Linked DNA regions of Labilibaculum antarcticum. The protein of the gene in region 2 interacts with the protein of the main gene of each other region in a pairwise test. Links are inferred from orthologs where the notes say so. Each region holds a gene or a part of one and is shown on either strand. Other genes may lie near its edges.

What was found.
Region 1: the proteins of ALGA_RS20275 (region 2) and ALGA_RS21875 interact in binary tests that used the Escherichia coli proteins (3 or more experiments, as listed by UniProt). The link is inferred for Labilibaculum antarcticum from one-to-one orthologs.
Region 3: the proteins of ALGA_RS20275 (region 2) and sfsA interact in binary tests that used the Escherichia coli proteins (3 or more experiments, as listed by UniProt). The link is inferred for Labilibaculum antarcticum from one-to-one orthologs.

Annotation. Positions count from the first base shown.
Region 1 is NZ_AP018042.1:5,479,379-5,490,005, forward strand. What follows is about bases 3,833-6,780. They hold ALGA_RS21875 (LytR/AlgR family response regulator transcription factor), read right to left. Parts: upstream 5,709-6,780; coding sequence 4,956-5,708; downstream 3,833-4,955. Other genes in these bases: ALGA_RS21870 (TonB-dependent receptor domain-containing protein), read right to left, coding at 3,833-4,599; ALGA_RS21880 (sensor histidine kinase), read right to left, coding at 5,712-6,761; ALGA_RS21885 (LiaF transmembrane domain-containing protein), read right to left, coding at 6,767-6,780. Outside these bases: ALGA_RS21865 (T9SS type A sorting domain-containing protein), read left to right, coding at 1-2,142; more of ALGA_RS21870, read right to left, coding at 2,209-3,832; more of ALGA_RS21885, read right to left, coding at 6,781-7,480; ALGA_RS21890 (LiaF transmembrane domain-containing protein), read right to left, coding at 7,505-7,849; NAD-dependent DNA ligase LigA, read left to right, coding at 8,278-10,293; ALGA_RS21900 (exonuclease domain-containing protein), read left to right, coding at 10,425-10,627. UniProt on the Escherichia coli protein: Member of the two-component regulatory system BtsS/BtsR, which is part of a nutrient-sensing regulatory network composed of BtsS/BtsR, the low-affinity pyruvate signaling system YpdA/YpdB and their respective target proteins, BtsT and YhjX.
Region 2 is NZ_AP018042.1:5,065,477-5,076,014, forward strand. The notes cover bases 4,322-7,180. They hold ALGA_RS20275 (glutamate-5-semialdehyde dehydrogenase), read right to left. Parts: upstream 6,446-7,180; coding sequence 5,198-6,445; downstream 4,322-5,197. Other genes in these bases: ALGA_RS20270 (MutS-related protein), read right to left, coding at 4,322-4,664; proB (glutamate 5-kinase), read right to left, coding at 6,538-7,180. Outside these bases: preprotein translocase subunit SecA, read left to right, coding at 1-1,530; lgt (prolipoprotein diacylglyceryl transferase), read left to right, coding at 1,628-2,431; more of ALGA_RS20270, read right to left, coding at 2,856-4,321; more of proB, read right to left, coding at 7,181-7,608; ALGA_RS20285 (M3 family metallopeptidase), read left to right, coding at 8,170-10,206. UniProt on the Escherichia coli protein: Catalyzes the NADPH-dependent reduction of L-glutamate 5-phosphate into L-glutamate 5-semialdehyde and phosphate. The product spontaneously undergoes cyclization to form 1-pyrroline-5-carboxylate.
Region 3 is NZ_AP018042.1:4,848,159-4,858,806, reverse strand. Bases 3,294-6,262 are described here. They hold sfsA (DNA/RNA nuclease SfsA), read right to left. Parts: upstream 5,142-6,262; coding sequence 4,446-5,141; downstream 3,294-4,445. Other genes in these bases: ALGA_RS19420 (hypothetical protein), read left to right, coding at 5,217-6,262; ALGA_RS19430 (YkgJ family cysteine cluster protein), read right to left, coding at 3,870-4,403; ALGA_RS19435 (hypothetical protein), read right to left, coding at 3,475-3,849. Outside these bases: ALGA_RS19450 (DUF3592 domain-containing protein), read left to right, coding at 1-224; ALGA_RS19445 (M3 family metallopeptidase), read left to right, coding at 451-2,565; ALGA_RS19440 (TetR/AcrR family transcriptional regulator), read right to left, coding at 2,692-3,279; more of ALGA_RS19420, read left to right, coding at 6,263-6,455; ALGA_RS19415 (superoxide dismutase [Ni]), read right to left, coding at 6,549-7,034; ALGA_RS19410 (hypothetical protein), read right to left, coding at 7,669-7,851; ALGA_RS19405 (hypothetical protein), read right to left, coding at 8,105-8,968; ALGA_RS19400 (family 16 glycoside hydrolase), read right to left, coding at 9,201-10,648. UniProt on the Escherichia coli protein: Binds to DNA non-specifically. Could be a regulatory factor involved in maltose metabolism.

The DNA.
Region 1 (10,627 bases), 410 kb from region 2 along the record:
TTAAATGATGTATTCAATCAGGAAATTAAAGATATGCTTGACTGTATTCATGGAAATAACAGTATCGATCACCGTTTTGGAAAGGCATATGGATCATATACTGTTGATGTATCCCCTTGGATAATGTCTTATATTATTGGAAGAGAAATTCATCCTGACGAGATTGAAGAAACTAATAGTAAACATGCCGACCAGACTTCCTTTTCCGGCACTGTGTTTAGGTTAGCAAGTGCTTCTCCATCCGAAGTTTGGGCAACATCGCATTTAGAATCTCTAGTACTATACGAACGTAACACTTATAACACAGAGCGTCCTGTTAGTATTTCCAGTTGGCCTACTTTGGATCCCTTAACGCACCCCACAGAATCGGGAACAGATGAAGATAAAGAATCACTGGATTTATCCAATTTAAACTTTGATGGAGCACCTGCTGGTTATTTTGCCAGCTTTCATGCTTACCCATATTATCCCGATTTCATAAGCGAGGATCCCAACTATCAACAATACTCCGACCCACTAGGGCAGAACAGCTATCTCGGCTATATAACCGATCTTAAAAAATATTACAAAGATTTCCCAGTTCTTATTGCCGAAATTGGTACTCCTTCAAGTTGGGGTATTGCACATTATTCATCCAATGGAATGAATCATGGAGGTTGTTCTGAGATTGAACAAGGACTCAATTTCCTAAGACTTCTTGATAACATTGAGGAAGCTGGCTGTGCAGGAGGAATACAATTTTCATGGATAGATGAGTGGTTCAAACGAACCTGGATTACGGATCCTTTTGATTTCAATCCTGAAGCAAGAATTCTTTGGCATAATGTTACCGCTGCCGAACAGAACTTTGGATTAATCGCATTCCGACCATCAGAAACCATTTACTCCGAGTTAGAAGATTTTGGTAATGATAAACCAATCAAAAAAGTTCTTGCAGCAGCTGATTTTGATTTTTTCAACATTCGTTTGATGCTTGAGAAGGAACTTTCGAATATAGATACGATTTGGATAGCCATTGACAGCTATGATGCTTCTTTAGGTGAATCGATGTTGCCTTCAGGAAATTCTATATCGAATAGAGCTGAATTCGCTCTTCGTATCACCAATTATTCTGCTGAATTATACGTAACCCAAGCCTATGATTTATACGGTTTATGGCATGGTGTTTCAGAACCCAAACAGCTTTATCATTCCATAGCAACTGATGGAGATTCATGGAATCTGGTTCGTTGGAAGAATAATAACGAAAGTCATGAAATACAATATGTTGGAAATTTAAAAACCCGAAGAACAGAATTACCTCCTTCAAGTTTGGATGCTGTCATCATCTCAAATGATTCAATTGACATTCATCTTCCCTGGTCATTGCTGCAAGTTACCGATCCTGCTAACACAAAAGTAATGAATGACGATCGAGCCACACCAGAAACAGAAGAAGCCATTTCTGATGGTATAGCTCTAAGCATTCTTCATAATGATGTATTATTGGAAGGAAGCAACCGCTTTATTTGGAGTTGGGCTGCACCAACTAATTATGTGGAAGTGAAAAAGCAATCTTACTATGTTGTAAAAGATGGATTGGTTGAATTTAATAATGAACCAATTGCATATACTGATAGCTATGCTACAAATCAAGGCGAAAATTTGATCATTGATACTGAAAACGGACTCTTATCCAACGACTTCGATTTTGATGGCAATTCACTCTATTCAGAGTTGTCTGAGTTCTGCAAAAATGGCTTTGTTTTCCTTTCGGATGATGGATCATTTGAATACATCCCAGATACGGGTTACAGTGGTGAAGACTTTTTCACCTACCGGGCTTTTGACGATGGTGGCCACTCAGTTAAGACAAAAGTGACAATTAATGTTGCACCAGTTACTGATATTGATGATTTTGTGGAAGAAGAATTAGCTATTGCTATTTATCCCAATCCGGCAAGTACATTTTTACGAATTGACTTAGCTAATAATAAGCCGACTCTATTGCGAATGATCAATCTAAAAGGTTCGATAGTTTACCAAAAACAAATAAATAATTCACAGCATATCATCGATGTTCATTCTTTTCCAAGAGGAGTTTACTTACTAAATATTCAAACAAGTACTAATCTTCTCACTAAAAAAATAATTATCAATTGAACCAAAACTCCAGACACAAAAAAACCTCGTTCTAACGAACGAGGTTTTTTTTAATAAAATGCATATTTAAATATCTTTCTCTGTATGATGAGCTCCACTACTTCTTTTTTTGGTCTTTAACACATTGTACTTTTTCCCAAAATAATATCGAAAGGTCAGATTTGCTGTTCTATTTTCATACTTATACTTCATTTGTTGAGAAAATCGGTCTCCTGAAGTATTTACATTATACTTACTGGTATTTAAAACATCGTAAATCCATAATGACAGACTTGCTTTGCCTTTCATGATTCTTTTACCAAACGCCAAATTAACCTGAAAGGATTGATCGTAACTTCCTTGAGCAACGGGCATATCAGAATCATAACTTAAAGTTGTCTGAAAATTGAACCATTTAGGTATCCTCATGGTGGAAGTAAGTTTTCCAAAAAAACTATAAGCATCGTTCCCTAGATAATCTAATTCTTCTATGGAGGTATATTTCTGATAAATCCCCGACAAATAAGAATTGACACTCCACCATTTGTTAAATTTTGTAGAAATGTTAAAATCAATACCTGCATATTGTAGGCTTCCTAAATTCTCAGAAGTTACAATTGCCACATCATCTTCATTAACAGAACGATACTGCTTTATAATATTATCCTTATACTGATAATATAAATTTGTCGTATAGGTTATTTTATCCCTTTTATAAATAAAGGTAAACTCTGGCATATGAGTGTAATAAGCACCCAAATCTTGAGTTCCTAATTTCTGATTTTCCGGATCTTGAAGATTTTGAAATGGATTTAGCATTCCGGAATCAGGACGATAAACCATTTTAGAATAAGTTAGTAATACCTGCTTATTGTCTGATAATTTATAAGAAAGATGCACGCTAGGAAAAAAGTCTAAATAATCGTCATTATATGCTTTATTCGTCTCAATATCCGAATACTCAGATCGCAAACCAAACTGATATGCAAAATTACCTTTCTCTCCACTAAACTGAAAATACAAGCCATGAATACTCTCTTTATAATTAAACGCAGTAGATAAATCTATTGGTTCATTATACTTTATCTCGTTAGTTCGGTACAAATAACCTGTTTCTATGGAACCCACTTCACCTACAGGTTGTGTGTAATCCATTTGAATAATTGCTTCCTCACGGTCCGAATTGAAAAAGTCACTAGTATTTCCTTCTACTTCAGAAGTATAATTTCCGTAATTTTCTGCACTATTACTTGTATAGGCTACATCAAAAGAAAACTCCTGTCCTTTTCGATCAAACTTACGAATATAAGAGGCATTGTACACCCAGGAATCCAGATCAATATCAACAGCACTTTCACGGTATGTTTCTGTTGGAGAAGAGCTGTTTGTAACTAAATTCCGGGAATAATTATAGGTTCCGTTCTTGTTCTGTTTCACATTCCGATTGGTAACAGAAAAACTCATGGTATTCTTATCATTAATCAGATAATCCATTCCCAATTGACCGATATGGCTTCGAGTTCCTAAGTCTACATCAGCTCTGGCATTCAAGATCTCGAAATTATTTTGAATTTCTGTTAATCGCGATAATTCATAATCCCCTCCTGACCAATCGTCTCGATAGCTGTACGATCCGGAGAAATTTACTTTTCCGGTTCGTAAACTTAGTCCTGTATGACCTGAATGTTTATTAATCGTACCAATTGTTGCAGAAGCATTTCCATTAAACCCTTTTGCACGCTCCTTTTTCATAATAATATTAATAATTCCGGCAGAACCAGAAGCATCGTATTTTGCAGATGGACTTGTAATCACTTCAACACGATCAACATCTCCCGCAGGCATATTACTCAACACATCTCCCGGGCTCATTCCTAACAAACCACTCAGCTTTCCGTCGATTAATATTTTAACATCAGAACTTCCACGCAATTGAATGTCTCCATTGGCTGCTACATTCAATGTAGGAATGGTAGCTAACACCTCATTTATAGTTCCTCCATCAGAGATAGGAGAATTTGACACACTGTAAATGGTTTTATCCAGTTCAATGCGTGCAAAATCAAGATTCGCGGTAACTTCTACCTGAGAGATGGATTTTGTGTCAGGCTGTAAAGAAATTGGATTCGACAATGATTGCGTTTTATTTTCACGTAATAGAATTGAACCACTTTTATAACTTTTGAAACCAAGATATTCAACTTTATAAAAATAAGTAGAACTTTCTAAATTTGTTAATTCAAACTCGCCCTTTCTATCGGTAATTGTACCTTTTATCAGTAAAGAATCAGGTAAAGAATAAATAGAGACAGTTGCGTACTCGAGAGCTTTCTGTCGTTCATTTTCAATTATAGTGCCCTTCAATCCAGAATTTGTTGCAATTTTTGTATTATTCTGGGCATAGGAATTCACTGTGGGGCTTAAAAGAAACAGAAAGACCAGCAATAATCCAATTCTGTAATTAAATTTCAGATTCATTAGTAGTGTGTAATTTAGTTAGTGTTTAAAATCGGGTTGCACAAAAGTAAATAATTTATGTTAGAGAACAAGCAAATAATAAAAAAACTTTATAATCTACTTACAAACACAAACCATCGGTTTATCACCAATTTACATCTATTCACAGCAAAAAAAGAAATAACAATTCAGTCCCCTTTTCAAACTCACACTTCGGAAGAACTAAGAATAAAACATATTTAACAAAAGAATAATAGTTTAAAGAACTACCATTTTAATCTGAAAATGATGCGTTGAGATTATGGTTTTTCTTAGATATAAAAAAAGCATCAATTCATAATAGAAAGATGCTTAGTATGTACTTACCCATTCGATGATCAGATTTCCAATTGTTGCTTCAATTGCTTAAACCCATTTCTACTAACCTTCAAACTCTCCCCTGTTTTCAGAATTACGATCCAATGATCTTTCTCGTAAGGTTGCAATTGTGCAATTTGATCGATCTTAACCAAAAAAGTACGATGTATCCGGCAAAACTCATTCGGATTTAAATGAGTTTCAAAATACTTCATTGTCTTTTGCTTCAAGTACTTGCCCTCATTGGTGTAGATCATGACATAATCATCCTGGGCTTCAAAATATTTAATCTTATCAATTGCAATTATATCAATTTTATTTCGCGATTTTACCACAACACGGGTCAATAACTCTTCCGATGAATCGTTATGATTTTTTATTTTCTCAATCTGATCTTCGCTCGTCACTGAATTTGCGATGCGATCCTTCACTTTATTTAACGCATCGTGAAAACGATCATTCGAGAATGGTTTCAATAAATAATCAATTGCATTGTGTTCGAATGCTTTAATAGCATATTCATTATAGGCGGTAGTAAATACAATATTACAAGGTTTATCAAGTAATTCCAACATCTCAAAACCGTTTAGTTTTGGCATCTGAACATCTAAGAACACCAAATCGGGCTGTAACTCATTAATTGCTTTTAAGCCTTGAAATCCATCAGAAAATTCACCTAAAATTTCAATATCGTCATAAGCTCCCAAATAGGACCGAACCAAATCCCTTGCCAAGGCTTCATCATCAATAATTATTGCTTTAATTGTTCTCATACCTTAACTACTTTGCGGAAATTCCAAATTAACAGAAAAGTGATTCTCACTCTTTACAATTCTCATCAAATCGGTGCGACCATAAATTAAATGTAAGCGTTCCTGTATATTTCGTAATCCAATACCGTTTCCTTTGGGAGGAATCGATTCGGGATCGAAATTATTACTAATATTAATTTTTAATGAATCATTCTCGAAACTACACTTTGTCATTACGCAAACTGGTTCAAGACTTTCATGCACTCCAAATTTAATTGCATTTTCGTACAATGGTTGTAAAATGAGATTTGGTATTTTAAATTTCTCACAATCTGCTGACAAATCAAAATCAAGCTGCAACCGATCCCCAAAACGAACTTTCTCTATCTCCATATACAAACGTATATTACTTAATTCATTGCTTAAATTCGTCAACTCCTTTAAATCCTGAGCGAGTGAGTAACGTAAGTAAGTCGATAATTTAACAAGCATTTCTCTTGATTGTTCGGGTCTTGATAAAGTTAAAGAACTAACCGAATTTAAACTATTGAATAGAAAATGTGGATTAATTTGTGATTTTAGTGCTGTTAACTCAGCTTCTTTCACCAATTCTTTCAATTCTGACTCGTGAACTAATTTGTCCTGAAAATTTCGATAATATAAAACTAAATAGTAAACAATTACAATATAATCGTACAAGCCAAAGGCCATAAAAATCTGCCAATGTATCGGGAGAAAATAATCCAGCCCTTCGCTTGAAGCACCAAAAACTACAATCCTAAGCTGATAAGCCACCGATACCCATATCCCAACAACAACAGCACCTGCTGTTAAATGATGCAAAAGAAAATGAAAAACACCCAAATTCTCAATACTGGTATATACAACAATATACCAAATACATGCTCCCAAAATCAATAAAGGAAAAGAAAAACTAATGGCATTTACCACTGCATCGTATGATGTTCTTCCCTCAAAATACCATCCAATAATAAATAGCATGGCAACAAAAAAAGACCAGGACGCAAGATAAACAGGAATAGCAAAACGATTTTTTAAAAGCGGATGTTGCATTTAAATTATTTATACGATTTTATTTCGCAACCGCCTAAGGCTACAGTACCTCTAATGATTAGTTCCTTTTTTGGTTCTACAATATAATTTGTTGTTGACATTCTTTTATCCGAAACACCACCTAAAATTGCAGATACCTCAACCTTAACGTCCCAATCGGATGGTACGATTAAAACACAACTGCCAAACATGGTAAATATGTCAATCACATTTGTGCCTTCGGAAAGTGCTGCATTACTCAAGTTTAATTCAGTTCCCCCGAAGATACAAGTCACCTTTCCCCCTCTAAAATTTTTATTGTTGATAACCTTTTCTCCTCCTCCAAAAATATTTAATTCATCAATATAATCCGAATCAAATCCAACTTCTGACCTTTTATCAAATTCACAAACATTTCGTTTGCGAATAACAACAACTCCAATGGCAATAAGCATAATCGGCCAAAATAATCCTCGCCAATCAAAGCTCCAATCGAATATCGTTGGGAGTAAAAATAGTCCACCCACGGTCATCAAAGCTACTCCTGTTGTTTTATCCTCTTTACCGAAGAAGAAAAGAGCCCCTAAGCCTAGTAATAATGATGGCCACGAAAAGATAATATGTCTTAATTCATAAGGAATAAAATCCAGATTTTTAAGAACCAGTAAACATCCAAAAAGGATTAAGAAAATACCGAATATCGCACGGTTGTTTGGGTTTGATTTATGTTGTGATCTCATAATGAAATATTTTACGATATGAATTTATTTATTTTTACAACAATAAGGTGAATCGGGAGCAAAAATAAATGCAATGCCACCTATAATAAGTAATACTGGAAAAAACCAAATCTCCCAATTTTGAGGTAGAAAATACAAATCATCCATCATAAAATAGGTTCCCGCGGCAATTGCCATTAATCCACCAAAAATTTTTCTGCGGATCAATACCTGTAATACACCGAAAAGAATTAAAAAGGCTTCCCATCGATACAGATATATTTCAATAAAATTAGATTGATAGTTAAGTCGTTCAAAAACAATTACGATCCCAACAATTATTAGGAGTAGGCCAACAAACAAACTTTTATTTTTTTTATTTTCATCCATGACATTATGCTTTAAGATTTCGATTCCCTTTGTTTCTACTTCTAAAGTAGCGCAAAATCAAAGCATTTACTTGCTTAAATCGGTTAAGCGTGGTCAAAAATCGGTGAATGGTGTAAAATGAAAGAGGGTGTCCGAAAAGTAAAGTTTCACTTGGACAGTCATGTTGAACGATCCCTATGGCTACCGGGACGAAACATCTGTTATTCAAAAATAAGGATTCTTCAACACCACCGCTTCAAACCTGTAATTGCTTACCACACGACTGCACTTAAGAGCTCTTAATCAGGCACATCACCAATTACTGTTCTCCATCTCAAAAATCATTAAAATCATTTGCGAAATCACCGCAAGGTTTACTATTTTTACCATTCGGGCTTGCTATTGAAAACACAGCTCATCTATTCACACAACGGTAGACCTTTACAATTATGAATCAGGCAGAAGCACAAGTTCGAATTGCAGAATTACGTGAGCAATTACATACATACAATCACAATTATTACGTATTATCGCAGCCTAGCATCAGCGATTACGACTTTGACATGCTCTTGAATGAGCTAATTACTCTGGAGAAGAAATTTCCTGAGTTTAACGATCCCAATTCACCAAGCCAACGTGTTGGGAGCGATATCAACTTAGAATTCAATCAGGTAGAGCACAAATACCCAATGCTTTCGTTGGGCAATACCTATTCGGAAGAAGAAATCCGCGATTTCGAGAACCGAATTAAAAAATTAATTGATGGCGATGTGGAATATGTCTGTGAACTGAAATACGACGGCACATCAATCTCGTTGACTTACCAAAATGGTAAACTGGTTCAAGCTGTCACCCGTGGCGATGGTGTAAAAGGCGATGATGTAACGGCAAATGTAAAAACCATACGATCGGTTCCTTTGCAATTAAGTGGTAAAGGATATCCAAAAGAATTTGAGATACGAGGCGAAATATTAATGCCTTTTGCTGTATTCAATGACTTGAACGAGGAACGTGAAGAAATTGGGGAGGCTCCTTTTGCTAATCCCCGAAATGCGGCTTCGGGTACTTTAAAAATGCAAAACTCATCGGTAGTTGCCAAGCGCAAATTAGATTGCTACTTGTATTATTTGTTGGGCAAAGAAATTCCGACCCGAAATCATTACAGCAATTTATTAGCCGCTAAAGATTGGGGCTTTAAAATTCCGGCAAACACAGCTATCTGCAAAAATATCGACGAAGTAATTGCATTCATTAAAGAATGGGACGAAAATCGCGACAGCTTACCTGTGCCAGTTGATGGAATTGTAATTAAAGTAAATTCGCTGGATATGCAGGAGGAATTAGGCTTTACGGCTAAATCGCCTCGCTGGGCAATTTCCTATAAATACAAAGCGGAAAGAGTATCCACAAAATTAGAAAAAGTAACTTATCAAGTGGGTAGAACCGGATCGATTACACCTGTTGCCAATTTAACTGCGGTGCTATTGGCAGGTACAACGGTGAAAAGAGCCTCTTTGCACAATGCAGATATTATTCAAAATTTAGATTTGCACGAAAATGATACTGTTTATGTAGAAAAAGGCGGTGAAATTATCCCAAAGATTGTTGGGGTGGAAATCTCTGAAAGATCTGCGGAAGCACAGGCAATTAAATACATTGAGGAATGCCCCGAATGCGGTAGCAATTTGGTTCGTAAAGAAGGTGAAGCAAATCATTATTGTCCGAATGATATGGGCTGTCCGCCACAGATTAAAGGAAAAATAGAACACTTTATTAGTAGACGCGCCATGGATTTTGATGGATTGGGCGAAGAAACCATCGACCTGCTTTTTCAGAAAGGATTAATAAAAAATATTGCTGATTTATATAGTCTTACTAAAGAAGATATTATTCCTTTAGAACGGATGGGCGATAAATCTGCCGAGAGGATATTGACCAGCATTGAAAATTCGAAGCAGGTTCCTTACGAAAGAGTTTTGTATGCTTTGGGAATTAGGTATGTTGGAATTACAGTGGCCAAAAAATTGGCCAAAGCGATTCCTTCTATCGACAAATTGGCAGCATCTACTCTCGAAGAATTAATTGAGGTAGATGAAATTGGAGTGAAAATTGCTGAAAGCATCGTAGAATATTTTTCGGGCGAATACCATCAAAATTTAATTGCCCAATTAAAAGAATTTGGCTTGCAATTGGAGAGGAAAATTGTTGAAAATGAGAATGCCAGCAATACTTTGGAAGGATTATCCATTGTTATATCCGGTAGTTTCTCAAAATTCAGCAGAGATGAGTTAAAGGAAATGATCGAACTTCACGGCGGGAAAAATGTGAGTTCCATATCGAAGAAAACAAGCTTCCTTTTGGCTGGCGAAAAAGTTGGCCCGAGCAAATTTGAAAAAGTCGAAAAATTGGGCATCGGAATAAAAACAGAAGATGAATTTCTGGAGATGATTGGAATGCACAGTTAGCAGTTAGCAGTTAGCAGTTAGCAGTTAGCAGTTAGCAGTTAGCAGTTAGCAGTTAGCAGTTAGCAGTTAGCAGTTAGCACAAAATTAAAAGTTTTAGTTCTTATTTCCTTTACCATTTAGATTTTAAATAAATGAATTTTACCGCAATAGATTTTGAAACAGCAAACGGACAACGCAATTCAGCTTGCTCGCTTGGTTTGGTTCGTGTTGAGAATGGAGTAATTGTTGAAAGTAAAGATTGGTTGATTTCGCCGCCGGAAATGTATTTTCATCCAATGAATGTTAGTATTCACGGAATTACAGAGGAAGATGTGACGAACGAACCCAGCTTCAA
Region 2 (10,538 bases):
TATAAATTAGAAGTTGTTGTAATCCCAACCAACCGTCCAATTATTCGTGACGACCGTGAGGATTTAGTCTATAAAACAAAACGAGAAAAATATTCAGCGGTAATTGATGAAATTGTTGATCTGGTAAAAGCTGGTCGTCCGGTTTTGGTAGGAACAACATCAGTTGAAATTTCTGAATTATTAGGTCGTATGCTTAAGATTAAAGGAATTAAGCACAACGTACTGAATGCAAAATTACATCAGCGCGAAGCAGATATTGTAGCGGAAGCAGGTCAATCAGGAACTGTAACCATTGCTACAAATATGGCTGGTCGTGGTACTGATATTAAGCTAACCAAAGCAGTAAAAGCTGCTGGTGGTTTGGCAATTGTTGGTACCGAGCGTCATGATTCCCGTCGTGTTGACCGTCAGTTACGTGGTCGTGCCGGTCGTCAGGGAGATGTTGGATCTTCTCAATTCTTTGTGTCTTTGGAAGATGATTTGATGCGTTTATTTAGCTCAGATCGTATTGTGAAGTTGATGGACAAAATGGGACTGAAAGAGGGTGAGGTAATTCAGCACAGCATGATTAGCAAATCGATAGAGCGTGCCCAGAAAAAAGTGGAAGAGAATAACTTCGGTATTCGTAAACGATTATTGGAGTACGATGATGTAATGAACTCTCAGCGTGAGGTTATTTATAAACGTCGCCGTCATGCCTTATTTGGTGAGCGTATTCAGGTTGATATTGCCAATATGATGTTTGATTTGTCTGAATTGATTGCAAATGAATATCATGGTGGTGATTTTGAGGAGTTTAAACTAGATTTAATTCGTACTTTATCAACCGATTCTCCAATCAGTGAAGAGGAATTAATGAAGGAGAAACCAGAAGTAGTTACTGAGAAGATTTACCAAGTGGTTTTAGATAACTACAAGCGAAAAGTGGAATCAATTAGCAAACAAGCTTATCCGGTAATCAAAAATGTATACGAATCCAAAGCGGAAATATATGAGAATATTGTGGTTCCATTCTCCGATGGTTCTAAAATGTTTCAGGTAGTAACCAACTTAAAGAAAGCATACGAGAGTAAGGCTGAAAACTTGGTTCGTTCTTTCGAGAAGGTATCTATTCTTGCAACCATTGATGATGCTTGGAAAGAGCATTTGCGTGAGATGGATGACTTGAAACAATCTGTTCAGAATGCTTCTTACGAACAAAAGGATCCATTGTTGATCTACAAATTTGAATCGTTCAATTTGTTTAAAACGATGATTGAAACTACAAATAAGAGTGTTGTTAGCAGCTTAATGAAAGGTCATATTCCATTATCGGATCCTGAAGATATTCGTAAGGCCGAAGAGCGTAAAAGAACCGATTTAAGCAATTTAAAAACTACCAAAGAAGAAATTGGCGGAGGTCGGGGCAAATCGGAGCCAAAAAAGATGGAGCCAGTTCGTGTCGCTCAAAAAGTGGGTAGAAATGAACCTTGTCCTTGTGGTAGTGGTAAAAAATACAAACAATGTCATGGAAAAGGAGTTCCTGCTTAATTTCCATAATTAAAAAAATCATACTAAATTGACATGGATTGTTTCGCAAGTCGAAACAATCCATTTAGTTTTACTTACCAAAATTTAAAAAACGCATATGTTGCTTTCAATCCTTTGGGATATCGACCCGGAAATATTTAGAATCGGCCCTGTAGCTGTCCGTTGGTACGGATTACTTTTCGCTTTAGGCTTTTTGTTGGGATATTATTTGGTAGAAAAGATGTTTAAAAAAGATGGTATTGAACTGGAATGGCTTGATAAGTTGTTTCTGTATACCATGATTGCAACAGTTGTAGGAGCTCGTTTGGGACATGTATTCTTTTATGGTTGGGAATTCTATTCTCAGCATCCAGCGGAAATTATAAAAATTTGGCGTGGAGGATTAGCTTCTCATGGCGCTACAATTGGAATTCTTATCGCATTGTGGTTTTATTCAAAGAAAGTCAGCAAGAAGTCAATGCTTTGGATATTGGATTACGTCGTAATTCCAGTTGCCTTGGCGGGATGTTTTATTCGTTTTGGAAATTTGATGAACTCTGAAATTATCGGAACTCAAACTCATTCGGAATGGGGGATTCAATTCATCAGAGCATCTATTTATGAGCCATTGGCTCCTCGACATCCAGCTCAGTTATACGAGTCAATATGTTATTTAATTTCCTTTGCTGTATTGTCGTTCATGTATTGGAAAACAAATGCAAAACAATACAGTGGAAGACTGTTTGGAGCCTTTTTCGTGATGATTTTTACTGCACGTTTCTTTATCGAATTCATAAAAGAAAATCAGGAAGCTTTTGAACAGGGAATGGCATTGAATATGGGACAATTATTAAGTATACCTTTTGTTTTAATTGGGTTGTTCTTTTTTATACGATCCTTTAAAATAAAACCAGTGGCTTAGTACAAAAACAGCATAAAAAAAGCCGAATCATTTCTGATTCGGCTTTTTTGTTGTTTGAATCTCTTTTTAAAATCAAGTTTGCCAATCCATATCATCCAAAAAAGCCTTCCTAATGATGGGAAAGCACTTCAAACCGTCCAAAGCCTGTTCCCAAAAGTGGGAGAGCACTCAAAACCATCATAAGCCTCTTTCCCGAATATGGGAGAGCAGTTTGAACTACCCAAAGCAAGTTGCCTAATTATGGGAGAGCAGCTTGAATCATCCAAAGCTTGCTCCTAATTGTGGGAAATCACTTCTAACCGATACAATCCTGTTTCCCAATTGAGGGAGTGCACTTCGAAGCATTCAAGGCAAATTCCCCAATATGGGAAGGCATTTAAAATCACCCAAACAGGATTACCAGATCATGGAAAAGTATTTAGCTTTATGCTTCCTTCAATATTTCCAGATCAATTCCCATTTTCCGCATTAAAATTGGAGCATTAAAGGTTTTGCAAAATCCTTTCTGCACTTTGTAGTCGAAATAAAGCTGATCACCATCAATTTTAATGTCAAAGAATCGATTTTCAACTTGTCCTGGTAACTCCTCTTCTAATATGGATAACTCCAAATCGTGAGTCGCAACCATGGCAACAGCATCGTGTTTCACCAATTGCTTAATCAATGCCCGCGATCCGGTGTGTTTATCTTTCGAATTAGTCCCTCTTAAAATTTCATCCAACAGCAGTAATGTCTTCTCTTTTTTGTTCACCTTTTCAATAACCTGCTGAATTCTCTTTAGCTCTGCATAAAATGATGATTCATTGTCTTCTATTGAATCTTTAATTCTCATAGAGGTGTTGACTTCAACATTAGAAACTTTCATTTCTTTGGCACAAACCGGTGCACCAGAAAGAGCTAAAACAATATTGACACCAACTGTTCGCAAAAATGTGCTTTTTCCTGCCATGTTCGATCCTGTAACGATATGCACAGTTCCTGGTCCATTCAGCTGATAGTCATTATTCACTCTAGCTTTCTGATCAATCAACGGATGTCCTGCTTCTTTTAATTCCAATTCAAAGTGTTTCTCAGAGATTTTCGGGAAAGCCCAATCTTCATGATTAAAACTTAAATTAGCGAGGCTGGATATCGCTTCAATTTCACTGATCGCATCAAACCATTTTTCAATGTCATGGCCGTATTTTTCCTTCCAACGGTCAATCCGAAACAATATGTGCAATTCATAAAAAAACAAAAGGTTGAAAAGGAATTGAACAACAAGATTCAAGCGCTGATCAAGTAATTCTATTAAACGGGTCAATTGGTTTATTTTTTTTGCCGTTGGCTGATCATCAGTTGCTAATGTAGTTTTAAGCTCATTCAGTTTTTCAGATTCCCAATTCCCTCTTTCGAACTGCTCAATAATATAGGAGTAGGTTTTGAGCATTTCCCCTCTTTTCGAAGTTTGTTCATGCTCCTTACTAACCTTTTTGCGATTGAAGTAATGGATTCCAATATTAGCCAATATCATAATTGTAATAGGAGCTTGCGAGCCGATAAAAGCATAAATTAAGGCTGCTAAGGAAAGAAACGGCATAACAGTTACAACGATCTTCAATAGTTTTTGACCATGAAAAAGAGAGGGCTTTTTACCCCATTCAATAACAAAATTGGGATCATCATTTTTTAGTTTGCCTGTAAAACCATATTGAATAATATTTTGTCTCCAATCAATTTTTTTTGCCAATTCCTTAACGGCATCTTGTCTTTTGCGAATCTCTTTATTAGACGATGGCTTTGAAAGCCAATTAGCAAGAGTGTTATTTCCAGTTTTTGTAACACTTCGGTTAATTAATTGAAAAAGAGAATACTTGCCAAATACATCTAAGTCTGATGCATAAGAATGATTTGGCTTTAAATATTCTTCACCATTGTAAAAAAGCCTGCTATGGCGTGTTTGCAAGCAAGAGATTTCATTTTCGTTGATTTCAATTAAAGCCTTTAGCCTTTTACTATTTTTACTATTACGATTGTATCTTCTTACAAAATAAATCAATGAGAGTACTAGTGTGATAGCAACTGTGCTTGCAATTAATAGAGAATAGGAAAGAATTACATAAAATAACACGAATGCTCCAATCGCACTTATCAAACGTAAGAAAGAGAGGTTTCTATTTTGCTTTTGCAGATCAGAGCTTTGCTTATTAAAGTCATTTATTCTGTCAGTATAAAAGGATAGTTTTTGCTTCATGTCAATTTGTTGTTGAAATTAAAGATGCAAAAATAATCAAAAGATTGAGTTTTATATTCAGTACTAGATTAAGATAAGGATTAATTTTAGATGAATCTTCCAATAATTACAATGCTGGCCATTGCTATGTCTTAAGCAAGCGGTGGCTTTTCGGAAGCTCCTATTTTAGTCAAATCTGATTGGTTTTGTGGCGAATGGAAAGCGATTTTTGTTTTGGAAGCCGTTCGTATGGTGCTGAATCCGGTGTTTTTTGATGTTTATGGGTGTCGTTTTGTAATATTTTAAGAATGTAGTATTATCCGTATATCACCTTTAGTGTAATATGTTGATGTATTCATCAATGAAAAAAGGAATCTAATGGTGATTATTGTGATCATGAATAGATCAGTTCAAGTATTGACAATGCCTCTTTTTAATGATTTTGTTATTCTAAAGTAATAAATCCTTTTTTTTGGAAAAAAGGAAATAAAAAATCCGGTAGAATATAAATATTCACCGGATTAGATTTGAAAAACTTACGTTTTATTTTCTACTTATTCTCTAATTTGTCCATTTCCGGTAATCAACCATTTGTAGGAGCATAATTCTTCCAAACCCATAGGTCCCCGAGCATGTAATTTTTGTGTGCTTATCCCAATTTCAGCTCCTAATCCAAATTGTGCCCCATCGGTAAATGCCGTTGAAGTATTAGAATAAATTGCTGCAGCATCAACCACTGAGTAAAAGTCACTTACGGTTTTTGAATTCTCGCTAATAATGGCTTCACTATGCTTCGAACTGTACTTATAGATATGATCTGTAGCTTCTTGAAAATTACAAACAGTTTTAATCGACATTTTATGACTCAAGAACTCATTTCCAAAATAAGACTCATCTGCTTTTTTAAGTAGAGACTCAGGGTAGGTATCTTTAATAGCATCGTAAGCTTCTTGATCTGCAAATATTTCAACTTTTTTATCCTGTAGCTTATTTACTAGCGTTGATAAATCAGCAAGTCGGTCTTTATGCATAATTAGACAGTCCAATGCATTGCAAACACTTACTCTGCGAGTTTTGGCATTATATACAATCTGTTTTCCTTTTTGCAAATCTCCGTCTTTATCAAAATAGGTATGTACAATACCGGCTCCAGTTTCAATTACCGGAATTTTAGAATTTTGCCGAACTGAATTAATCAAATTCTGAGAGCCCCTTGGTATTAGAACATCTACAAAACCTATTGCATTCATTAACTCCGTAGCCGCTTCTCTGGCCGAAGGTAGTAATTGAATAATATCAGGATTAATCTCATTTTTGATCAGTGTCTTCTTTATTAACTCAACCAAAACTTTATTCGAATTTTCGGCATCATTACCACCTTTTAAAACGCAGGCATTGCCAGATTTAAAGCAAAGTGCAAAAACATCAAGCGTAACATTAGGCCGTGCCTCATAAATGACACCTACAGTTCCTAATGGAACACTTACTTTTTTAATTAGCAAACCATTTTCAAGCGTTTTTTCAGAGAGTATTTTTCCCAATGGAGAAGTCAGTTTTAGGATATTTTCAATATCCTCAGCTATTCCATTAATTCTTTCTTCGCTTAGTAGTAAACGATCATATTTTGGATCGTATGCAGACATTAAGTCTAAATCTACTTTATTGGCTTCTAAAATTTGTGCAGTTGTCTCTCTTAGAGACTTTGCAAGATCTTTTAACACATTATTTATCTTTTCAGAACTTAGTAAACACATGGTTCTGGAAGCTTCTTTGACTTTATATAGTTGTTCCGTGCAATTCATATTTTGAATGATTATGGGTTTAAATCAAGTATTGTAAGTAAGTTAATTCTTATTTTTTAAATCGATACAATAGAATTTGTCGACCGTTTTCTTTAGTAAAGAAAAAGGTAATCGTAATGAACCAGGGGTTTTGCGCCAGTTGTTCCAATATAACTTTCTGCTTTACTTTTATTATATTGTGTTTTCCCAAGTCCTATTACTTTTCCTGTTGAGCCAATTATTTTAATAATGTCACCTTTTTCAAAATCTCCAATCATATTCATGATACCAATAGGCAATAAACTTGTTGCTTCTTTTGAGAGCAAAGCCTCCTCTGCACCTTTATTAATAACCAATTCGGCCTTTTCAAAACCATCAGATCCCGCCAGCCATTGTTTCACTGTTGATGCCTTCTTGCTTGCCGTAAAACTTGTGTGATTTACCTTGTCAGGTGAATTAATAAGTTCCAATACGATATTGTCAATTGCACCATTAGCAATGTGCACTGGTATTCCCGATTTGGCAACTCTTCCGGCAATAGTGCATTTGGTTAGCATTCCACCTCTTCCAAAATTAGATTTTTGCGTCGTGATGTATTGTTTTAATCGGTTAATATCACCATTTACAGTTTGTATTACGGTGGAATTAGAATCATTAGGGTTTCCTGTATAAATTCCATTGATATTACTCAGCAAATAAAGTGCTTCAACATCCATCATCGATGCAATCAAGCCAGATAACTCATCATTATCGGTGAACATTAAAGCCGTAACCGATACAGCGTCATTTTCATTAATAATTGGTAGAATTCCATTATTAAGAAGAGAATTTAAACAGTTCTTCATGTTTAAATAGTGCTCTCTTGTTCGAAAATCTTGTTTTGTAACAAGAACTTGCGCACATCCTATATCAAACTCGCTAAGAAAAGAGGAATAGGTATTCAGTAGCTCTACCTGACCAACAGCTGACCATACCTGTCTTGCTGATACAGTATCAATTTTTGCGGGCAGTTTTACTTTACTTTTACCTGCAGCAACCGCTCCCGATGATACAAGAATACATTGTATTCCTTGATTTCGTAGTGAGGATATTTGATGGACAATATTTTTAATTCGGGATGTATTTAATTCTCCGTTCTCATTTGTAAGAACGTTGGAGCCGATTTTAATGCAAATTCGTTTCATATATATTAGGTATGACAATTTAAAGTACGAGAATTTAATTCCAGTCTTAAAATTGGAATGTATTGAGTATCCATTCATTGGCTAATGAATGGCAAAAAGAAATATTAATTCAAGATGCTAATTGAGAAATACCCAACGGGATGAGTGGGTAAGTGGTATGTGAGCGTAGGACGTAACAATTCAGAAGCAAAAAGTGGAATTATTGCTTCTGTGTGTAAACTTTTTTGGATAAGAAAATTCATGCCTTTCATTTCGATAACGCTTGATAATTACAAATCCCCCTTGTTTTTATTGAATCAAATATAGGGATTTTTTCATGAAATGATTCCTTACGTATTGATATATTGCTTATTATAGATCGAATGGAAAGGTTTGCGTAAAAAAATATTATCAAAACACAGATAGGTTTACGCATATACTAAGTCGCATATTATCAGGTGGTAATAATGGTTGTTTGGAGGTGTAGAAGTGCTATCCGGAAATTTTCTGGATAATTAGATTTTTTCTGGATTGATTGGCTTTTCAATTTTATATCTTTGTTTTTGATATAAAAAAATAACTATGACTGTACAGACAAATCCATTACTAAACGAATTTACTACTCCATACGAATCAGCTCCTTTTGAAAAAATTGAGATAAACCATTATTTGCCTGCTTTTACCGAGAGTGTTGAAATCGCGAGAATGGAAATAGATCAAATTGCTGATAATACAGATCAAGCAAGTTTTGCAAATACGATTGAAGCTTTAGAGTATATCGGACATAAATTAGATCGGGTGGCTTCTATTTTCTTCAATTTGAATCATGCCAATACAAATGATGAGATGCAGGCATTGGCCAGAGAAATTTCGCCAATGTTAACAGAGTTTTCAAATGATATCATCATGAATGAGAAACTATTCTCCCGCGTAAAGGAAGTTTATCATCAAAAAGGTGAATTGAAACTGACTGTTGAACAAGAAAAATTGTTGACAGATCGTTATAAATCCTTTGTGAGATCGGGTGCCAATTTGGAAAAAGAGAAAAAAGATCAGATTAGAGAAATATCAAAAGAGCTTTCTAAGTTAAGCCTGCTGTTTGGTGAGAATGTATTGGCTGCAACAAATGATTTTGCGCTATATATTACCGATAAAAAAGACTTATCCGGTCTACCGGATGGTATTATTGAAGCAGCAAGAACCGTTGCAAAGGAGAATAATAAGGAAGGATGGGGATTTACTCTTCAATTTCCCAGTTATGTTCCTTTTATGCAATACTCTGATAATCGAGAATTACGTGAGAAAATGTTTAAAGCATATACTTCTCGCTGTTTTAACGACAAATACGATAACCAGGAGACTCTCAAACGCATTGTTGAACTGCGTTTGAAGAAAGTTCAGCTATTCGGATACAATTCTTACGCAGATTTTGTTCTAGAAGAAAGAATGGCAGAAAAATCAAGTAAGGTTTTTGATTTTCTTACTGAATTATTAGATGCTTCGATGCCAAAGGCAAAAGAAGAATTTAAGGAGTTGCAAGACTACGCCAAAAGCTTAGGCGCTGATTTTAAATTAGAACGATGGGATTGGTCTTATTATGCTGAAAAATTAAAAACAGAAAAATTTGATGTTAATGATGAAATTACCCGACCTTACTTTGAGTTAGAAAGAGTTAAAAAGGGCGTTTTCTCGTTAGCAACACGTCTATACGGAATCAAATTTAATATCAACCCTAATCTTTCGAAATACCATGAAGAAGTTGATGTGTATGAGGTGACTAATGAAAAAGGAGAGTTTTTGTCCTTACTATATACTGATTTTCATCCTCGTAATTCGAAACAAGGAGGAGCGTGGATGACATCCTTCGTTGATCAATACCGAAAGAATGGTTTAGATCATCGTCCGCATATTTCTATTGTATGCAACTTCACGAAACCTGGTGAGACAAAGCCATCTTTGCTTACTTTTAATGAAGTAACAACATTCTTACATGAGTTTGGTCACGCTTTGCACGGAATGTTGTCTAAATGCACATATAGTAGTCTTTCCGGGACAAGTGTATACCGTGACTTTGTTGAATTGCCATCTCAATTTATGGAGAACTTTGCCACACAAAAGGAATGGCTTGATGATGTAGCTGAACACTACGAAACAGGAGAAAAAATTCCATCAGAAATTGTGCAGAAGATTATTGATAGTGAGAATTTCCTAAGTGGTTATTCTTTTGTGCGTCAAATTAGCTTTGGATTAAATGATATGGCATGGCATAGCGTTACAAAGCCGGTGACCGATGAAGTTGCTGTCTTTGAGGATAAGGCTATGGCATCAACGGAATTGTTCGATAGGGTTGAGACAAGCTGTATGAGCACTTCGTTTTCGCATATTTTTGCCGGAGGTTATGGTGCGGGATACTATGGATATAAATGGGCAGAGGTTTTAGACGCAGACGCTTTTGATGCTTTTAAAACTGCAGGTATATTCAATAAAGAAATCGCAAATTCATTTCGGGAAAATATTCTTGAAAAAGGGGGAAGTGATCATCCTATGAATCTATATTTGGAATTTAGAGGTAAAGAACCTTCTATCGAACCTCTTTTAAAGAGAAGTGGATTGAAATAAGTATTTAAAAATATCATATCAGAGCTACTCATTTAATGAGTGGCTCTTTTTTTTGTACAAAACAAGGTTAGTAATCATAAGCGTTACTCTTCGGTTAGATAAAGAAATGTATTAGTTAGGTCTAGATCAGATGAAATGAGGATAAGTACTTTTTCATAAGTGAAATATTGACGTTTATTTTTCACGATTTAGATAAACATGTTTAAAAAAACATGCTGAAAATATGTTAGCTCCTGATTTTCAAGCAACTGTTTAGCTGATAAAATTGATGATTTTTCTTGTATTTAGAGGAAGCGAATCTATTTTTGTCGGCGAATTTCACACACTTAAAC
Region 3 (10,648 bases), 220 kb from region 2 along the record:
TTGGCAAGAAATTTCAGATTCTTCACTCAAAGGAAGATCCTCAAGATGCGATCATTTTCTCAATAAAAGGATTTTATTTTAACAAATACGCTTCGGTTTCGGTTGTTTTATTCATACTATGGATCGCATTTTACCTTAGCTTTTCACCAAAGAGTGAAAACCGGGACTCTGAAAAGCAAAAAAAGAATTCAAATAATAAGACGCCCAGAAAAAAGCTGCTTTAAAGAAAGATAAATATCTGACCATCTCCTCAGGCATCAAAATTAACTATTATTTAAAATAGTTAAGCTTACCAACAACTCCCCTTCCACTTTTCCCATTTCGCATATTTTGATTCTAAATTGCAACGAATATGTTGCGAAAACTAAACAAATCATAAGGAAAACCTATCAAATTTTATTAATTTGGCAGGCAAACATTCTATAAGTACTAATACTAACACCTAACAACGTGAAAAAGACTTTTATTTATGTACTTGTTGCAGGTATCGGTTTAACCGCCTGTAATAGTAACAAAAGCGAGCAAAAGACTGACAATCCGTTCTTTGCAGCCTACGACACACCACATCAAACAGCTCCATTTGATTTAATTAAATTTGAGCATTACGAACCCGCCTTCATGGAAGGCATGAAACAAGGTTTGCTTGAAATTGATGCTATTGCTAACAGCAAAGAGGCTCCGACTTTCGAAAATACAATTATTACCTACGAAAAGTCTGGTGCATTACTTGATAAAGTAAGCGATGTATTTTATAATATTAAAGGATCTGAAAACACTGATTCTATTGCAGCTCTTGCAAAAAGATTGTCTCCATTAATGACAAAGTACAGTGCTGATATTAGTTTGAATGAAAACTTATTCAAAAGAATTAAGTCTGTTTACGATCAAATGGATGAATTGGATCTTTCTGTTGAAGAACAAAGCATGCTGGATAAAATCTACAGTGGTTTTGTTCGTAGCGGAGCAAATCTTGCTGATGATGAGAAAAACCAATTACGTGCTATCGATTCAGAACTTTCAGCTTTAACACTGCAATTTGGTGACAATATTTTAGCCGAGACAAACAATTTTAAATTGGTGATTGACAACGAAAAAGATCTTGCTGGTTTACCTGCAGGTGTTGTTGGTGCTGCTGCTGAAACTGCAAAATCAGATGGTAAAGAGGGTAAATGGATGTTTACGACTCAAAAGCCAAGTATGCTTCCTTTCCTTCAATACGCTGAGAATCGCGACTTGAGAGAAAAATTATACATGGGATATGTGAATCGTGGTAACAATAACAATGAGTTCGATAACAAAGAGATTGCCAAGAAAATTATAAATCTACGTCTTAAGCGTGCTCAGTTATTTGGATTCAAAAACCATGCAGAATTTGTTCTTGAAAAGAACATGGCTAAAACTCCTGAAAATGCATTTAAATTATTGAATCAACTTTGGGCAGCAGCCTTGCCAAATGCAAAAAAAGAGGTTCTTGAAATGCAAAAGGTAATCGATCAAGAAGGTGGAAAATTCAAGCTGGCTTCTTGGGATTGGTGGTTTTATTCAGATAAAGTAAAAAAGGCGAAATACGATTTAGATGAAGAGGAATTAAAACCATACTTCGAAATCAACAATGTTCGTGACGGTGCTTTTACTTTAGCGACTAAATTATATGGAATCAAATTCATTCCACGTACTGATATTGCTAAATTCAATCCTGAAAATCAAGTGTTTGAGTTGCAGGAAGCGGATGGAACACACATTGGTATTTTCTACGCGGATTATCACCCACGTGCTTCGAAAAGAGGTGGTGCCTGGATGAGTTCATTCCGTAAGGAGTCAGGTTTTGGTACTGATAAGTCTGTTAGTCCGATTATCATGAACATTTGTAACTTTACAAAACCTGTTGGTGATACTCCTTCTCTATTAACTCCAGACGAAGTAGAAACTTTATTCCACGAATTTGGTCATGCTCTACACGGATTCTTATCGAAATGCAAATACAACATGTTGTCTGGAACTTCAGTTTCCCGCGATTTTGTTGAGCTTCCATCTCAGGTAATGGAAAACTGGTGTTTTGAACCAGAAATGTTGGCACTTTATGCTAAACATTATAAAACAGGTGAAGTAATTCCTGTTGAATTGGTGAAGAAAATTCAAGATGCTGGTAAATTCAATCAAGGATTTGCAACAGTTGAATACTTAGCCGCTTCCATGTTGGATATGAAATATCATACATTAACTGAAGAGTTAACAGAAGATGTAATGACTTTCGAGAAAAAATATTTAGATGAACTAGGATTAATTTCTGAAATCTATCCTAGATATCGTTCAACTTATTTCAATCACATTTTTGCTGGTGGATACTCTGCTGGATACTACGCTTACATTTGGGCTGGCGTATTGGATTCTGATGCTTTTCAAGCATTCAAGGAAACTGGTTTATTCAACAAAGAAACTGCAAAAGCTTTCCGCGATAACGTATTGGCTAAAGGTGGTTCTGAAGATCCAATGGTATTGTACAAACGATTCAGAGGTGCAGAACCTAGTATTGATGCATTATTAATCAAACGTGGTTTAAAATAATTTGTAAACTATAGCTTTTAGCTGATTTACAAAATTCAAAATATAAAAATCCGGTTCACATTGTGAACCGGATTTTTTATGTCTGGGTAATTCGTAATGGAAAAGCAAGGTTTTTTGGGATCAAAATTAATCTTCGTATTCAGCCTTTTTCATGTACATATTTAAGACTTTCTGTTGCATTTCATCAATTGGATAACCATCGGGCTCCAGAACAAAATTCATGGCAATCCCGTCCAGCATCGAGGCAAGAAAACGTGTTTCCATCTTTGGATTTTCAGCCCCCTCCTTTCTAAAATAGTCAACGATCATTTTAAATTTCGAAGTTGCAATTTTGTGTAGTTCCTGCCTGTACTCCTCAACAACTCCAGGCTGAAATCTTAAAGAATAGAATAGCTTAAAAAATTCAAGATTTTTTTCAATAGAATCGAAATAATCATTAATAAAAAACAGCAACTCAACTTCTAATAACTTACCATCTTGATTTGGATCGATACCATCGAATATCATATGTACCGCTTCAGCAACTATCGTGTGCAAAAGATACTCTTTGGTCTTGAAAAGAGAAAACAACTTCTCTTCACTAATACCAACTTCACTTGCAATCATAGCTCCTGTTGTCGAGAAATAACCATCTCTCACAAAAATTTCTAACGCAATATTTAGAATATCTTTCTTCAATAAATCATTCGTTGGTGTAATTTTCATTGCTCCCATAACCTGAAATTTTAAGAATTAAACCTCCACTCGGTATCCTAAGTTACAACAGAATTTAGCTTATTTCCAAAATTAATCGGTACAACATCCAATAAGAGTTTTTAAAATTCGCTAAGAGTAAGCACTTCTAAAACAATAGAAATGGACTTTTTCAATCCTTAACAATCTGTCACTAAAAATAAAAAGTACCATTAATTAGGCTTCATTCATCCACTGAACAGCAGCTTGCATGGTCGTGAAAGGTTTCACAGGTAGGAACTTAAATCTGACTTGAGCAAGCATAGGAAAAACTGTTTTCTCGGGAGTATCGGCAATCACAGCCATTTTTAAATTAAACAACTTCTTATTCTGAAGAATGAATTGTAAAATTTTCGGGAACTCCTTAATTCCAATTTTAAAATTAGCTTGAGTTAAATCGGTAATAATACCCACAATATTTAGTTCTGCATATTCCTTAAAAATGTATTTGAAGGATTCAGTCACATCCGAAACTTCAACATCCCCAAAAAATTCACGCACAATAATTGTATGCTTATTCGATTCAATTAGTCGATACTCAACTTCTGCCATATTTGTAGTTTATGCAAAATTTATTTTTTCAGATCGGTAACCAAACGATTGATTGAAATCATATCGAAATCGCCAAATTTTTCAGCTTCATAATTCTTTACAAATTCCTGATTAATTAAGAATAATTTACTGTTGTAGGTATCCTGAGGATAGGTGTTTTCACTATGAAATTCATCAAAATCAGTAAAATTAAGCGGACAAGTCGATAATTCCCAATCATTGCCATCCAGACTCATAAATAGTAATGGCAATCCGTGTGTACGACAAATAAATGGTCGGGCTTCGTATATTTGACACAAATCGTCGATTAGGAAATTGCAGTCGTCAGCCTCTTCGTCCAACTCCAAATGTTGCTGTGGTGGGTTTGCTTTTAATTCCTGTAGGATACTAAAATACTCAACCGGCAAAACCGAAAAGTGCATACAACACTCCGAACATCCTTTTTTACAAGCCATTTCATCTTTGTGCAGTTTGGCCAGCTGATCACTCAATTCGCTCACTTCATTTCTCAGTTCGCGATATTTTCCCAATTCGTTTTGTGCCTTATCGTTCATGTTCTATCTTTTTAAGCTGACAAAAGTACTTAGTTTAAGTCCTTATTCCAATTCGATAGGCAATAGTTCCCCCAGTTCAACCTGTTCCGGCGTAACAATTGCTTGGATAGCATAAAGCTCCACTCCATACTCAAAGGCTTCGTTTAAAGTTTTTGCATATTCAAGATCGATATCAAATGCAGGAGCAAATTTACTAACATCTGTTCGCTGAATAACATAAACCATCACAGCTCTTTTGCCCTCTTTCTTCACCTTCATTAAGGTATTAAGATGCTTTTTACCTCGAGTAGTCACAGCATCCGGAAAACGAGCGTACTCACCCACTTTCATGCTCACATTTTTTACTTCGATAAAGCATTCTTCGTCCTCATTCGAAGCAAAAACATCAAATCGGCTATCGTCAAATTTCACTTCTCTTTTTACGAACGAATATTCTCTTAAAGCAACAAATTCTTGATTTTTTACAGCTTCGTAAACCAGTTGATTTGGAACAAGCGTATTAATCCCTACCCAAGAATCGTTAATCTTGATCATTTCCCAAGTGTACTTTGTTTTCCGTTTGGGATCATCCACGTAAGTCAAGTACACCTCTGCACCTTCTTCCAAACAAGACTTCATGCTTCCCGAATTAGAGGTGTGCGCCACAACAATATCCCCATTATCCAACACAACATCAGCTAAAAATCTTTTGTATCGCTTTATTAATCGACCATGCACTAGTTTATTAGGGAAAATCATACATCTATTTTTGTTGGAAAACCAAAGATAAGCAGATTTCTCCTACTTTTGTGATGCAAAATGAACTGAATTAGAATGATGCCAACAGATATTGCTCCCAAAATATTTATTTACAATCCTACCTGCGAAATGGCCATTGCCAACGGAACAGTTAGTTTTATGCCCAACAAAACATTAACCAAGTTTAAACAGGATTTGGATGTATTGCCGATGTTTTTTGCGGATAAAAATGATACCGTATTGGTTCATGAAATGCCAGATCAAAAATTTATGGAACTCCTGGAAAATGCAGGAGTATCTGTACCGAATTTCAAACAACTCACACTTGCATTAACAGATTCCGATTTTATTAAAATGCCAAAAGACAGTCTTCATCCTTGGGGATGGAGTCCAAGAATTCATCATATTTTGAAGCCTTTTAAAGAATCATGCAGCAGCCGTTTTTTAAATCAGCCCAATGCATTCTGGAAAGTAGAGCATCGTGATTTATACAGTCGTAAAAAAGCGCTGGAAGTTGTAAAAGAAGCAATTAAGCACAATAATAGTTCATTATTCATTGATATAGATCAGACTGCACAAGTTTGCACCAGTGTAGCTGAGGTTGAAAAGCTAATGCACAAATGGAAACAGATTGTAATTAAGTCACCCTTGAGCTCGGCAGGCAGAGGTCTGCAAATTCTCCGGCATACCACTTTAAACGAATCAATTATTCAATCAATCAATAGTGTAATTGCCTCGCAATCTTATGTTATGGTTGAACCTTTTTTAAAAAAACAATTCGATTTTTCGCTTCAGTATTACTGTGATGAAAAAGGCAAACTAAACTATTTAGGTTTAGGATTCTTTGATACCAATTCGAAAGGGCAATATTTGTGTAACTACCTTGGCGGTATTCCATCAGAAATGGATACACTTTTAAATGAAAACCGTATTTCCGAACTACAGACTTGCATGTCGGAAGTTCTTTCGGCTTCGGATATTGCAACCAACTACACGGGTTATTTTGGAGTTGACTGCATGCTTGTTTTAGATCACGATGAGAAGCTTCAAATTCATCCGTGTTTAGAAATTAATCTTCGTTACAACATGAGCACTCTAGCTCTTTTTCTAAACGAAAAAATTCATCCTGATACAAAAGGAATTTTTAAAATCTTCAATCAATTCAAAGAAAGTTTCGATCAGTTTCATCTGGAAATGACAGAGAAACATCCTTTAGAAATGCAAGATGGAAAATGGATGAATGGATATCTACCATTGGTAAGTCCTTTTCAGAATAAAACTTTTGGCGCCTATATTTTACTTGAAAAGGAATAAAAAAATTGGGATTCTCACTACTTGTGAAAATCCCAATGATTCAGATTCTATTTGGACTAATTGTGGCCCAAATCAATTCATCTGGCCTAATTTTTAATGATGATGCTTTTCCTCTCCAAAATACAGATGAGACAAATTATGAACAGCCTCATTCAATTTTTCGATGTATTTTAAGTCGGTTGTTTGTTTTGATTTCATTGCATAAACACAAATTTCATGCAAAACAGCCAAAAGCTTGGCATTTTTCTTTTGTACTTCAGCATCATCCGAAACTTTCAGTCGTTGAAACATAAAATATTGAGTCGCAATATTCTGTATCTTATTAGCATGATCTTCTTTATTGGTAATCCATCGTACCAACTGATTGTAATCTACTTCTTCCGCTGATGATAATTCATTGATCATTTTCATGCTTTTCTCAATCGTTTCAATGTCTTCCGACAACATGATTATCCGAAGAGAATCAGCGTAAATACCGCAAGGAATCTCGCAATGCGCATACGTTTTATTTGAAGTACCAACTAAGAGCATGAACAATAGTACTATGCCTGTTCCAATTTTAAATTGCAAAGTTTTCATGGTAACCATTCTTTTTTAGTGAATATTTAAATTTCCTTATTTAAAATTAGTCTAAACATTCATAATACAAAAACTTCCTGCTTTTTATTTTCTTTCAAATAAGCAACTATTGTCCATACCGCTGAATTTCAGGGATCAAATCATTTTAATATATTGCTTTCATCACCTTTCCTTATTCATATTCAGAGCTAATCTCCTGTTTAGCATCAATTAATGCCTGCCGGATTTTAAATGAATGCAGTAAATTATCAGCATTCTTCCATTATACCCCATAAAAAAAAGAGCTATCGTGAAATTTATTCGGTAGATCTGTTTCAATTTCACTTAAAATGAAATTTAAAAAACCAGGGATCGTAAAAACAGAAAAGAGGATGACCTAAATTAAGGACACCCTCTTTAAACTAATTACGTCACTAAATTTTAATGTTTATTATATGTTCTTATCATTTCCAACCTAGTACTATCACTATTGTAAGGTACCAAGCTTGCAACTCGTGAGGAGTCACCTATTACCGCCAGAATTATCCAGAGCTGATCTACCTTCTCCTGTTTAAAACCAAAAAATCAAGCCTCTGACCATTCGCTTTATATCTTTTTTCCAAATACTATAAGATTACCTGCAGTGTGAAACATTTTAAATCCCGGATATTTGAGTTTCCAGAATTAGATTTGCTTCCATGTATTGAATGCCAATTCCATCCAAGTCTTTTGCATCTTCAAGTCCCATATACACATGCATGCCAAGTCGCTCTGCTGCTCTGAATGTACCTGCATAAATTCCAGTGGTTAAATTGTTTTCTTTAAAGGCAGGTTTCATATGATTTTAGATACTTCACAAAATACCGAGCATAAGCCTTGTATATTTTATCACGCCTTATTAGGCGTCCATTCACTGGATCAATTCCAGCCATCTCACCTCTTTTTTTCACCTAGGTCGGAGGACTACAGAGGGAAGCAAAAATAGTTAAATCCGGATTGTAGCTTACAAGTTCATTAATATAAGTAAACACATAGAAGTATTCGAAAAATCCGATGCGCTCAACAAAAAAATTATAATTAAAGAATACACCTTAATTTGTAACGTATCGATTCCAAAATTTAGCATTGTTGTTAGCTAATTCACCAATATTAAAAATCCACCAATTCTCGACACAATCCGAATAGTCTACTCCATTATAATGGATGTACGACCACTCTTCTGCAAACCCATTAGGGAACATTTCGGTAATAACTCTATCAGCTTCAATCCATAATCTTTTTGCTTTTTTGTTGGAAGACGATTTTGCTAATTCAATCCATTTACTGTCTTTATTTCTGTATTCAGGTGTTGAATACGATCCCCGGTCTCCCCAATCTACATCAGTAGGTGCATTTCCATCATCAATGGCAAAATAGCTGGTTTTATCTTTCACATAAACCAAGTCGGTAGAATCCGTTTTGTCTTCGTTCCACTTACTATGTTGCACTACAATTACATTTGATTTCACTGTTGACTCCGGAACTATTTTTAGGACTTCCACAATCCAATCTGCCGTAATGTTCGATTGTCCTGCTTCTTGAACCCAAACTTTTCCTCCTTTTTCTAATATTGAAATCACTTTGTCGGTAATGATTTGTACTGAGCCCTGCCAATCTGCATGCGCATTTGTCCACTTCTTGCCAAATACCATATTAAATAAATCACCCGAATCAATAAATTCTCCATCCTGGATTCCAATGGCTCCAGCTACCGCAAAACAATCCACACCTTTAAGGTCCTTATGCAATAGCATACAACCCAAAGCAGCTTGTGCATGAATATCATCAGGGTCGGGTTTACTATCAAACTGAGCAATTAAAATATCCTTTTTTTTATCAAAACCTGGACGTTCGATAGCATTCGCCAAAGTAGACGATGCAATAAGTACAATAACAAGCAATATTCTTAGTTTCATATGTTTATAATTTTAAGTTTTTGTCATATGGAACTTACCATATAATCATCTCCCTATGTGTAGAAAGCTTTATACATGGACGTTTCATAATATTATATTAATATAATCCGTATAAAATGAGTTTTACAAAATTGAAATTTATTAAACTTCAAAACTAAATGGACAAGCCGTAGCATAAAGTTAAGAGATCGTTTTATTATTCAAATAATTGAATTTCTGGTTCAGAGTAGAATTATAAAATTCTTATTTCAATACCTTTGTAGCGAATGAAATTATTTGCTTTTCTATGCAATTGAATGGCAATATGACCTTTCTTAGACACTCTGTTTTTCACATGGTTTTCATCATCTAAAACACCTGTTCCATCATAATCGGAAACTTTAATGTTGTTTACATAGGTTGTAATGTGCATTCCCTTGCAGACAATTCGCATATCGTTCCAACCCGGTCTTTCATCGTTCCAATAATAAAAAACTGTTTTGGGTGCACAATCCTTTTCCGAAATACTCCAGTCGGGCAAACTTGGATTTATCCAGCGATTTGTATTTCGGGTTTCGTCGTAAATCAGACCATTTCGCCATGGATCGTTGGGTTCAATATCAACCTGCGGTCCATCCATCCACCCCAAAAAGTCACCATCCAACTTGGCATTTTCATCATATCGGCTACGAATTTGAATACCTGCATTGCCTTTATTTTCTCTTGTTGCTTGAAATTGAAGACGTAACTCAAAGTCTGCATACTCGTCAACTGTTTGCAACCACATGTATTGATGATCGGAGCTCCCTTTTGTATTGCATAAAATAGTTCCATTATCAACCGCCCAATAACCTTTGGTTTTATCAGCCTCAACACATTTTACGTCCCAACCGTCCAGATTTTGTCCGTTAAACAAACTTTTCCATTTATGATTTGCCGAAAAGACTTCAATAGAATTCATATTTGAACCCCCTTGTTTGTAACTGCCAGCAGCCACATATATTTTATTGTCATATAAAACAGCGCCACTTCCGTGACGTCCAATAACCATTGGTGAAAGTTGCTCCCACTTTTCGGTTTCCAAATCGAGACTTTGAGTTTGATAATAAGCATGTTTATATACGCCTTCGCCACCCATATAAATGAGTTTATTATCCATCGCTACAATTCCGCCAGCAGCTGAAGGAAAAGGAAGCTCTTCTTCAAGAGTATACCATTCTTCCTTTTTAAAGTCATACACATCAACATAAGGAACGGTTGCTTCGAAAAAAGCACCAAATCTATTTGGAAAATGAACACTAGAATTTCTACCTCCAACACAATACAATTTATCGCCGACAGTAATACCTGGAAAATGATCGCGAATATGCGGCGCTTTGGTCAATACTTTCCACTCTCCCGTTTTTAGGTCATAACTATCAAAAAGGTTATTTGTTCCACTGGTATGACCGTAATCAATACCACAAGCCATATATATTTTATCCTTGTAAACAACAGCTCCGGCACCACCTCTCCTTCGGTTTTCAGGAATCAGCGGACCTTTTTCCCACTTGTCAGTTTTTGGGTAATAAAGCCAAATGTTTTCAAGAGGTTTTTCTATAGGATATTGACCCTCCATAGCGCCTACCAAATAAAAGACATCGCCATAAACCACTGCCTGAAAATGATTGATTTCCATGGGTGATTTTCCTTTGGTTTCCC